DNA from 3 places in the Ideonella sp. FW305-24 genome. Region 1 is predicted to be linked to each of the others. Evidence: predicted binding sites of a transcription regulator. Region 1 holds the regulator's gene; each other region holds the start of a gene.
What was found. Region 1 encodes FNR, which switches genes on or off when oxygen is low (the NO sensors DNR and NnrR bind a similar motif). Its sites were predicted from a motif close to TTGATNNNNATCAA; they were not measured.
Positions count from the first base shown of each region.

Region 2: a site for FNR is predicted at 1,697-1,710, ahead of AC3WR5_RS24320 (universal stress protein). Genes of this name have one in related genera too.
Region 3: a site for FNR is predicted at 1,276-1,289, ahead of AC3WR5_RS24185 (universal stress protein). Genes of this name have one in related genera too.

Region 1 covers NZ_JBYTAI010000001.1:200,514-203,781, reverse strand. Annotated here, with positions in the region: gene ccoG (cytochrome c oxidase accessory protein CcoG) at 1-933, shown strand, start outside; gene AC3WR5_RS00875 (nitrogen fixation protein FixH) at 957-1,190, shown strand; gene AC3WR5_RS00870 (hypothetical protein) at 1,165-1,485, shown strand; gene fnr (fumarate/nitrate reduction transcriptional regulator Fnr) at 1,544-2,284, opposite strand; gene hemN (oxygen-independent coproporphyrinogen III oxidase) at 2,405-3,268, shown strand, end outside.
Region 2 covers NZ_JBYTAI010000011.1:9,108-12,375, reverse strand. Annotated here, with positions in the region: gene AC3WR5_RS24325 (cation-translocating P-type ATPase) at 1-1,617, opposite strand, end outside; gene AC3WR5_RS24320 (universal stress protein) at 1,780-2,616, shown strand; gene AC3WR5_RS24315 (hemerythrin domain-containing protein) at 2,677-3,268, opposite strand, start outside.
Region 3 covers NZ_JBYTAI010000010.1:206,717-209,984, reverse strand. Annotated here, with positions in the region: gene AC3WR5_RS24195 (DMT family transporter) at 1-356, shown strand, start outside; gene AC3WR5_RS24190 (sulfurtransferase) at 374-1,243, shown strand; gene AC3WR5_RS24185 (universal stress protein) at 1,364-1,798, shown strand; gene AC3WR5_RS24180 (ZIP family metal transporter) at 1,945-2,721, opposite strand; gene AC3WR5_RS24175 (dienelactone hydrolase family protein) at 2,801-3,268, opposite strand, start outside.

The DNA of each region.
Region 1 (3,268 bases):
TATTTCACGCCGATCCACAGCCTGTGGACCGAGGCCTTCACGCTGGACTTCGGCCCCTGGGAATGGTTCTGGGTCAATTTCTACGGCCTGGCCACCTACGGCAACGCTGGTTTCCTGCGCGAGCAGGTCTGCCAGTACATGTGCCCGTACGCGCGCTTCCAGAGCGCGATGTTTGACAAGGACACGCTGATCGTCAGCTACGACAGCGCTCGCGGCGACCCACGCGGCACGCGCGCCCGCGGCACCGACCTGGCGAGCGCCGGCCTGGGCCAGTGCATCGACTGCAGCCTGTGCGTGCAGGTCTGCCCGGCCGGCATCGACATCCGCGAGGGGCTGCAGTACGAATGCATCGCCTGCACCGCCTGCATCGACGCCTGCGACGGTGTGATGGACAAGATGCACTATCCGCGCGGCCTGATCCGCTATGCCACGCAGAATGCGCTGGCCCGGCAGGAACCGCATCCGGACCTCACCAAGCCGCCCAAGCCAGCGCTTGACCTGCCGCACCTGCTGCGGCCCCGGGTGCTGATCTATGGCGCGGTGCTGATCGTCATCGCCGTCGCGTTTGTCACCAGCCTCAGTCTGCGCCGCACGCTGAAGGTGGACGTGGTGCGCGACCGCGCCACGCTGGCGCGCATCGTTGAAGACGGCCTGGTCGAGAACGTCTTCCGGCTGCAGTTGATGAATGCCACCGAGCAGCCACAGCGCTATCACGTGGCAGTGCAGGGCATTCCCGGCGCTGTGCTGTCCGGCAGCCCGGAGGTCAGCCTGCTGCCTGCCGAAGCCCGCTGGGTGACGCTCGCGGTGCGGGTGCCGCCCGAGCAGGCGGCGGCCTTGAAACCGGGCGCCCACCCGATCCGTTTCGAGGTGTCGCCGCTGGGCGCCGCGGGTGCCGCGGTGAGCGAAAAGTCCTCGTTTGTGATCCCCCGCTGATTCCGCCAACAAGGAGACAAGCCATGAAGGCAAGGCCCATCGAACAGTTTCAACCGACCTTGCCCTGGTGGCGGGTGCCCACTGCCTGGATGGTGTTTGGCGGCCCCGCCCTCGTGGTGGTGGCGAGCTTCGCCACCTTCGGCCTGGCGCTGCACGGCCGGGACCGGCCGCTGTTGGAGGCGGGCAGCGCAGAGCAGGGGGCCACGACCGATGCCATGCAGGCGCGCAATCATGCTGCCAGCCCCACACGCCGTTGAGGAAGACGAGCCGGAGGAGCGCACCGTCGCTTTCCGGCCCAGGCTTCGCAGCAGGCTGCTGCTGGTGCTCTGGCCTGCATTCGTGATGGCGGGCCTGCTCGCCGGCCTGATGTTCGCCTTCGTGGACCCCGGCAGCGTGCACGACCTGCCAGGCAGCGGCGAATCCGAATGGTCGCGCAACGCCATCTGTTCGCTGGCATTCCTGGTCTTCTGGGTCACGACCGCCATTTCGTCGGCCGCTACTTTGTGGCTGGTGGGCGGCTTGCGGCGCGAGCGCGAGGCGGCGCCCGAATGACCGCTGGCGCCGCGGAGCCCGTCACGCAGGGGGGTGGCACCGCCGCGGCTCGGCTGGATCAGCCGTGCGCGTTGTTTACCAGGCGCTGCAAGGCCTCGGGGTCCAGCACGTCGATCTGCCGCTGGCGTACCGCCAGCACGCCGTCTTCCTGGAACTTCGAGAAGCAGCGGCTCACGGTCTCCAGCTTCAGGCCCAGGTAGGTGCCAATTTCCTCGCGTGTCATGCGCAGCACCAGCGAAGACGGCGAGAAGCCGCGCGCCTTGAGCCGCTGCGAGAGGTTCAGCAGGAACACTGCCAGGCGCTCTTCGGCCCGCATGCTGCCCAGCAGCAGCATCACGCCATGGTCGCGCACGATCTCGCGGCTCATGATCTTGTGGAACTGGCGCTGCAGGCCGGGGAATTCGCGCGAGAGCTGCGTGAGCTGGCTGTAGGGAATCACGCAAACCTGAGAGTCTTCCAGCGCCACGGCGTCGCAGGCATGGTGGTCATTGCCAATGCCGTCCAGACCCAGCAGTTCGCCCGCCATCTGGAAGCCGGTGACTTGGTCGCGCCCGTCTTCGGGCGTGATGCGGGTCTTGAAGAAGCCGGTGCGCACCGCGTAGACCGCTTCGAACGGATCGCCGTGGCGAAACAGCGTGTGGCCGCGGCGCACGCTGCGGCGGGTGGCGACCATGCCGTCCAGCCGCTGCAGTTCGTCTTCCGGAATGCCCACCGGCAGGCACAGCTCGCGCAGATTGCAGTGTGAGCAGGCCACATTGGGCTTGGCCTGGGCGGCGCAGGCATCGGTCAGGGGAATCATGGCGGGGCAGTCTTGATGTGAGACAACAAAGGTCCGGGACCTGATTGTTCAAGCCCGGCTGCTGTGGGCGCTTGCGCCAGATCAAGCCGGCCAAGGCCGGTGCCGGGCAGCATGCCGGGCATGACAGTCCTTTCGTCGACCTCCGCTGGCGCAGAGCAGGCGTCGCCGCTGCTGCCCGAGGCCTTGCTGCGGCGCTTCGACGCCCCCGGCCCGCGCTACACCTCCTACCCCACGGCAGACCGCTTCGTCGAAGCCTTCGGCCCGGCCGAGTGCCGCCGAGCGCTGGCGTTGCGCGGCGGCGGCGCGGCGCTGGGCGGGCCGCTGTCGGTCTACGTGCACATTCCGTTCTGCGAGTCGGTCTGCTACTACTGCGCCTGCAACAAGGTCATCACCCGCCATCACGAGCGCGCCACCGAATACCTGCAGGCGCTGGACACCGAGATCGGCCTGGTGCGCGCCGCACTGGGCGACGGCCCGTCGGCTTCGCAGCTGGTCTCGCAGCTGCACCTGGGCGGCGGCTCGCCGACCTTCCTGTCCGACGAGGAGCTGGGCCGTCTGCTGGCTTCGCTGCGCGCAGCCTTCGGCTTCACCGAAGGGGCGGAGCTGTCGATCGAGGTCGACCCGCGCACCGTCAGCGCCGAGCGCCTGGCCCACCTGCGCACACTGGGCTTCAACCGCATCAGCTTCGGCGTGCAGGACTTCGATCCGCAGGTGCAGCAGGCGGTGCACCGCGTGCAGCCGTTCGAAAGCGTGAAAGCCTTGATGGTCAGCGCGCGCGAACTGGGCTTCGCCTCCATCAATGCCGACCTGATCTACGGCCTGCCGCAGCAGACGCCGGCCAGCTTCGCGCGCACCATTGCGCAGATCGGCGAACTGCGGCCGGACCGCCTGGCGCTGTACGCCTATGCCCACCTGCCGCAGCGCTTCAAGCCGCAGCGCCGCATCGACACCCTGCAGCTGCCCAGCGCCGCGCAACGTGTGGAA
Region 2 (3,268 bases), on a different contig from region 1:
CTGCTGCCTGAGCTCGGCGTCGCTCATGCCCGCCAGCGCCACGCCGGTGAGCACCTCGGGCGCCGCCGCCTGCAGCCCGGCCTGCAGGGCGATGGCGCGCGCCGTCAGCGGTGCGTCGCCGGTGATCATCACGACCCGCATGCCTGCCGCGCGACACGCCGCGACGGCGGCCGGCACGTTGGCCCGCAACGGATCCCGGAAACCCAGCAGGCCCAGCGGGGCCAGCGCCAGGCCCGCTGGCAGGCTGCCATCGTCGGAGGCCTTGTCGGCCCGACCCCACACGACGGCCAGCACCCGCATGCCTTCGCTGCTCCAGCTGCGCGCGCACTCGGCCAGGCGCGCCAGCAGGGCCGGGTCGCCGCTGCATTGGGCCAGCAGCGCTTCGGGCGCACCCTTGAGCCAGACGGTGGCGCCCCCAGCCTCGCTGTCCCGCCACCAATGGGTGACCCAAGGCCTGCCAGGGCCCACACCCAGGCGCGGCCCCAGCGTGAAGCGGCCGTCGGACGGCGGCGGGCCACCCGCGGCGCGGAAGATCGCGCGGTCCATCGGCTCGATGCCGTGCGGCAGGCTGGCCCGCATCGCGCCGGCCAGCAGCGCCGCGGCGTGCTCGCCCGGTGCATGGCCGGTCACATCCACCGGGGCTTCGCCGTCGTGCAGCGCCACCAGGGTCATCTCGTTGCGCGTCAGCGTGCCGGTCTTGTCCACGCACAGCACGCTGACGGTGCCCAGCGCCTCGATGGCCTGCGGCTCCCGGGTGAGCACGCCTTGCCGGGCCAGCCGCCATGCACCGATGGCCAGCATGACCGTCCAGACCACTGCGAATTCTTCCGGGATCAGCGACATCGCCAGGGTCAGCCCGATCAGCAGCCCTTCGGACCAGGAGCCGGTGCGCCAGGCGTGCAGGCTGCTGCTGACCAGGCAGATCAGCAGCGCCATGATGGCCACGCGCCGCACCAGCTGCTTCAGCTCGGCCTCCAGCCGGCTGGGCCGCCGGTGCAGCTGCTGCAGGCTGTGGCCCAGGCGACCCAGCGTGGTCCGGGCGCCGGTGGCGGTGACCACGGCCACGCCGTCGCCCTGGACCACCAGGCTGCCGGCCGACAGGCTGGACTCGCTGCCCTCGCCACCCGGGTGCTTGGGCACCGGCAGCGACTCGCCGGTCAGCTGCGACTCGTCCACCTGCACAATGCCGCCTTCGACCAGGCGCGCGTCGGCTGCCAGCCGGTCACCCTCATCAATCACCAGCCGGTCGCCGCAGACCAACTCGGCGCTGGCGACCCGCAGCGCCTGCCCATCGCGGATCACGGTGCAGCGCGGGGCCGACAGGTCCTTCAGCGCATGCAGCACCCGCTCTGTCCGGTGCGCCTGGTAGATCGCCAGCCCGCCGACCAGCAGGGCCGAGAGCATCAGCAGCGCCGCGTCCTCGCGGTTGCCCAGCAGGCCGTACAGGCCGGCGGTGACCAGCAGCAACAGGATCATCGGCTGCGTCATGACCTCCCAGGCCATCTGCAGCAGGCCGCGGCGCGGCGCGGCGGGCAGCAGGTTCGGGCCGTCGCGTGAGCGCAGGCGGAGCACTTCGTCGGAGGCAAGGCCGCGGGGGTTGTCGGGAGTTGGCGGCACGGCGTTCATCCTGCAGGTATCGCCGAACCGGAGGTGCTGCGCCTTGATTCAGCGCAGGCCGTTTGAACCTGGGCTGCGCTTGCGGCAGATCAAGCGCGGCGGAGCGGCACCGCCGAAGAATCCGGCGGTGCCCGCGAACCCTCGTTCGCCAAGGAGCTTGCCATGACCTATCGCAGCCTGCTGGTCCACCTGGACAGTGATGCGCAGTGCGCGGCCCGCACCCGGCTTGCCCGTCGCCTGGCCGCCGACCTGGCCTGCCACCTGGTCGGGCTGGCGCCCACCGGGCTGATCGAGCTGCAGCGGGTGGACTACGGGGGCAACCTGGCCGGCCTGGCCGAGATGGCGCGCGATGCGCTTCGCCAGGAGGCCGAAGCGGTGGCGCTGCGATTCCGGCGCGACTGCGAAGCCGCGGGCCTGCGGTCCGTTGAGACCGTGGTCGACGAGGCCCACAAGGCAGAATCCATTGTGCGCCATGCCCACTGCAGCGACCTGGCCGTGCTGAGCCAGGCCGACCCCGACGCCCCCGGCGGCCCGGCGCAGCAGGACTTGGTGGCGCGTGTGGTGCTGGAAAGCGCCCGCCCCACGCTGCTGCTGCCGTATGCCGGACATTTCGAGACGGTAGCGCAGCGGGCGCTGGTGGCCTGGGACGACAGCGCCGAGGCGGCCAGGGCCTTGCGCGACGCGCTGCCGCTGCTGCGGCGCGCCGAGCGGGTGCAGCTGGTGCTGTGGCGGCGCGGCACCGGCCTGGGCCAGCTGTCCGATGAAAGCCTGAAGCCGGTGCAGCGCTGGCTGATGTGGCAGGGCGTGACCGCCGACGTGGCCTGCCTGGCCACCGAGCTGGACATTGCCAACGCCACCCTCTCGCACGCGGCCGACACCAGCGCCGACCTGATCGTGATGGGCGCCTATGGCCATGCGCGCTGGTCCGAGCGCCTGCTGGGCGGCGCCACCCGCGGCGTGTTGCAGACGATGACCGTGCCGGTGCTGATGTCGCACTGAGCTTGGCGCGTCGCAGCGTCGCAAGCAGCCGCCTTCGCGGCCGTCTTCACGCCAGGCGCATCACGCCCGCAGGACCGCGGACCCGCGCGTTGCGGCGCCCAGGCGTGCCAGCACGCTGCGGCAGTCGCAGCCGGTGGCTGACGCAGCCTGCTGGTCGGCGCCGGCTGGGAACGCCAGCGCGAGTTCACGCCAGTCATGCTCGGCCAGGAATTGCTCGGCCAGTGGCAAGACCTGCCGCTCTTCGGCGGCCATGTGCGCGCGCTGGAACAGCGTGTGGCGGCGGACCAGCCGCTCGAAGGTCTCGCGCCGGGACGTGCCAATCATCTCGAAGCGCAGCAGCGCGTGCTCCAGTTCGCGCAACCAGCGCTGGCCCTGCTCGTGTTCGTCCTCCAGGCGGTCCAGCAGGCAGCGGGTCATCGGCACGCTGGCGCGCAGCTTGGGGAACAGCAGCTCCGACTCCTTGCGGTGATGCTGTTGCTCCGGGGATTCTTCCAGGCCCCACAGCAGCGCCCGCAGTTCATCAAAATCGGGCAGGACTTCTGCCGCAGGGTGCTTGGCCAGACCTTGTGCCAAGGCATCCAGCAATTGGCAGGTGATGCTGTGCTCTTGCAGGATGACAAGGGTGGCGGGATGCAGCATCGGGCCGGCCGGA
Region 3 (3,268 bases), on a different contig from region 1:
TGGTGTTCTATTTCTCGCTCGGCGGCCTGCTGGCCGGCGGCTTGCTCGCCTTGAGCGACAGCGGCTTTCATGGCCACACGCTGACTGGCGCGCTGCTGCTGGTCGCCACCGGGCTGCTGGCCACCAGCGCGCAGATCCTGATGACACGCGCCTATGCCATCGGCCGGGTGCTGACCAATGCCAGCCTGCAGTACCTGGGCATCGCCTGGTCCTTCCTGTTTGGCGTGCTGGTGTTCCATGACCCCATCACCGGCTCGGCCCTGATGGGCATGGGCCTGATCATTGCCGCCGGCCTGGCCGCCACGCTGCTGCGCCACAAGGCCGCACCGGACGCACCCGAGCCAACCGACACCTGACCAAGGAGCACCGCACCATGAGCACCGCCGCCAAAGCCTGGGCCCCGCTGATCACCGCCGAGCAGTTGCAAGCGCTGCTGCAGCAAACGCCGCCACCGCTGCTGCTGGACTGCAGCTTCGACCTGGCGGACAGCGGTGCTGGCGAGCGCGCCTTCCTGGACCGGCACATCGCCGGCGCGCGCTACGCGCACCTGGAACGCGAACTCAGCGCACCCAAGAGCCCGGAAGGCTCGATCCGCGGCGGCCGCCACCCGCTGCCCACGCGCGAGGCCTTCGCCGAAACTGTCGCAAGCTGGGGCCTGACGCCCGAGCGCGGCGTCGTCTGCTACGACCAGCAAGGCGGCCCGTATGCCGCGCGCGCCTGGTGGATGCTGCGCTGGCTGGGCCAAGGCGCGGTGGCCGTGCTGGACGGTGGCCTGGCCGCGTGGCAGGCCGCAGGCGGCCGTGTCGAAAGTGGCGAAGCAGCGCCAGCCCCACCCGCGTCAAGCTACCCGCTGGGCGACACGACGATGCCGACCGTGCAGGCCGACACGCTGCTGCGCCAGCTCGGCCAAGTCACGGTGCTGGACGCGCGGGCCGGCGAACGCTTCCGCGGCGAGACCGAACCGCTGGACGCCGTGGCGGGCCACATCCCTGGTGCACTGAACCGCTTCTTCAAGGACAACCTGGGCCCGGATGGCCGCTTCCTGCCGGCGGCGGCGCTGCGCGCCACCTTCGAAGCCATGGGCCTGAAACCCGGGCAGGTGGTGAACCAGTGCGGCTCCGGCGTCACCGCCTGCCACAACCTGCTGGCGCTGGAACATGCCGGCCTGAACGGCTCGGCCCTCTACCCTGGCTCGTGGAGCGAGTGGTCGGCCGACCCGGCGCGGCCTGTCGCCAGGAGTTGAAACAGGCGGCACTCCGTTTGCCCCTGTTGGGCTTGAGGCAGATCAAGCCCTTGCCGCGAGGCAGGGCCACACTGTCGGCACCCGACCCACGGGTCGCCAGCTCGCCAGAAGGAGTGCAGCATGTACCAACATATCCTGGTCCCCACAGACGGTTCCGACATCACCGCCCAGGCCGTCCTGGCCGCCACCACGCTGGCCCGCACGCTGGGCGCCAAGCTGACCACCATCAGCGTCAAGGAGCCCTTCCCCTACAGCGCCATCAGCGAAATGCAGCCGGTGCCGCCGCAGGAGTTCTATGACGCGCAGGAGCGCATTGCTGCCGCCCGCGTCAAGGTCGTGACCGACGCCGCAGCCGCCGCTGGCGTGCCCTGCACCGCCTTCACCGTCGAAGCCGTGCACGCCTGGGAAGCCATCGTCGACCTGGCCAAGGACAAGGGCTGCGACCTGATCGTGATGGCCTCCCACGGCCGCCGCGGCGTCAGCGCGCTGCTGCTGGGCAGCGAGACGCAGAAGGTCTTGACGCACTGCAAGATCCCGGTGCTCGTCGTCAAATGAATTGCACCAAGGCCGCCGTTCGCGGGTAGCAGCGTCAGCCACGTGGCTCGTTGCGCCAACAGCGCAGCGGCGCCGGGCCGCCCCAAGCGGCTGCGCCAACCCGCCCGGCGGGTGGTCTTGCGTACTCGCGAGACCGGGTGCCCCATTCAATCGTGCATGAAGCTGATGGCGAATGAGACCAAGAGCAGGCCGGCGCCGATCCAGACGATCTGCGACACCAGGTCGCGCCAGGGCAGGCGCTTTTGCATCTGCGGCAGCAGGTCGGCCACGGCCACGTAGATGAAGCTGCTGGACGCTGCCACCATCAGGTACGGCATCACGCCGATCCACGCCCCCACCACGTAGTAGCCCAGCACGCCGCCCACCACGGCCGCGAGGCCGGACAGCGCGTTGTAGAACAGCGCGCGCTTGCGGCTCAGGCCGGCGTTGATCAGCACGATGGTGTCGCCGACTTCCTGCGGGATCTCGTGCAGGATGATGGCGATCGAGGTGGTCAGCCCCAGGTGCGGGTCGGCCAGGAAAGCGGCGGCAATGATCACGCCATCGCAGAAGTTGTGGATGCTGTCGCCCAGCAGCACGCTGAAGCCACCGCGGCCGGCCCGTTCGGCATCGAAGTGATGGTGGTGGTGGTGCCCGTCACCTTCGTGGTGATGGTCGTGCCGGTACAGCTCGGCCTTCTCCAGCAGGAAGAAGAACAGCAGCCCGCCCAGCAGCACCGCGAACAGCGTGTGCGGCTCGGCCTTGCCGCCCTCGAAGGCCTCCGGCATGACGTGCAGCAGCGCGGTGCCCAGCAGCACACCGGCCGACAGGCTGACCAGGTGCTTGACCAGCTTGCTCAGCACGGCAAAGGTCAGCGAAGCAGCCACGACCACCGACAGCACGCCGCCGATCAGCGTGGACATCACAATGTAGAACAGCGTCATGGGTCAGACAAAAACAAAGCCGCGCCCGGGGGGACGCGGCTGGAAGCCGGCAAGGATGCGAAGACTGCTGCGAAAGGACTCAGGCCACGCCGTGGCTGCGGAACCAGGCGCTGCAGCGCTGCCAGCCATCGTCGGCGGCAGACTTCAGGTAGCTGGCCCGGTAGTCCGCATTGAAGGCATGGCCGGCTTCGGGGTAGACCACGAACTCGGACTGTTTCGCCGCAGGGCTGCCACTGGCCAGCGCTTTTTTCATCGTATCAACCGTGTCAAGCGTGATGCCGGTGTCCTTGCCGCCGTACAGGCCCAGCACCGGCGCCTTCAGCTCGCCCACCAGGTCCACCGGGTTCTTGGGCGAGAGCGCGTTCGGCTCACCCACCAGACGGCCATACCAGGCCACGCCCGCCTTCACCGCCGGGTTGTGCGCGGCGTACAGCCAGGTGATGCGGCCGCCCCAGCAAAAGCCGGTGATGCCCAGCTTGCCAGTGTCCATGCCCTGCGTCCTGGCCCAGGCGACGGTGGCGTCCAGATCGCCCATGACCTGCGCATC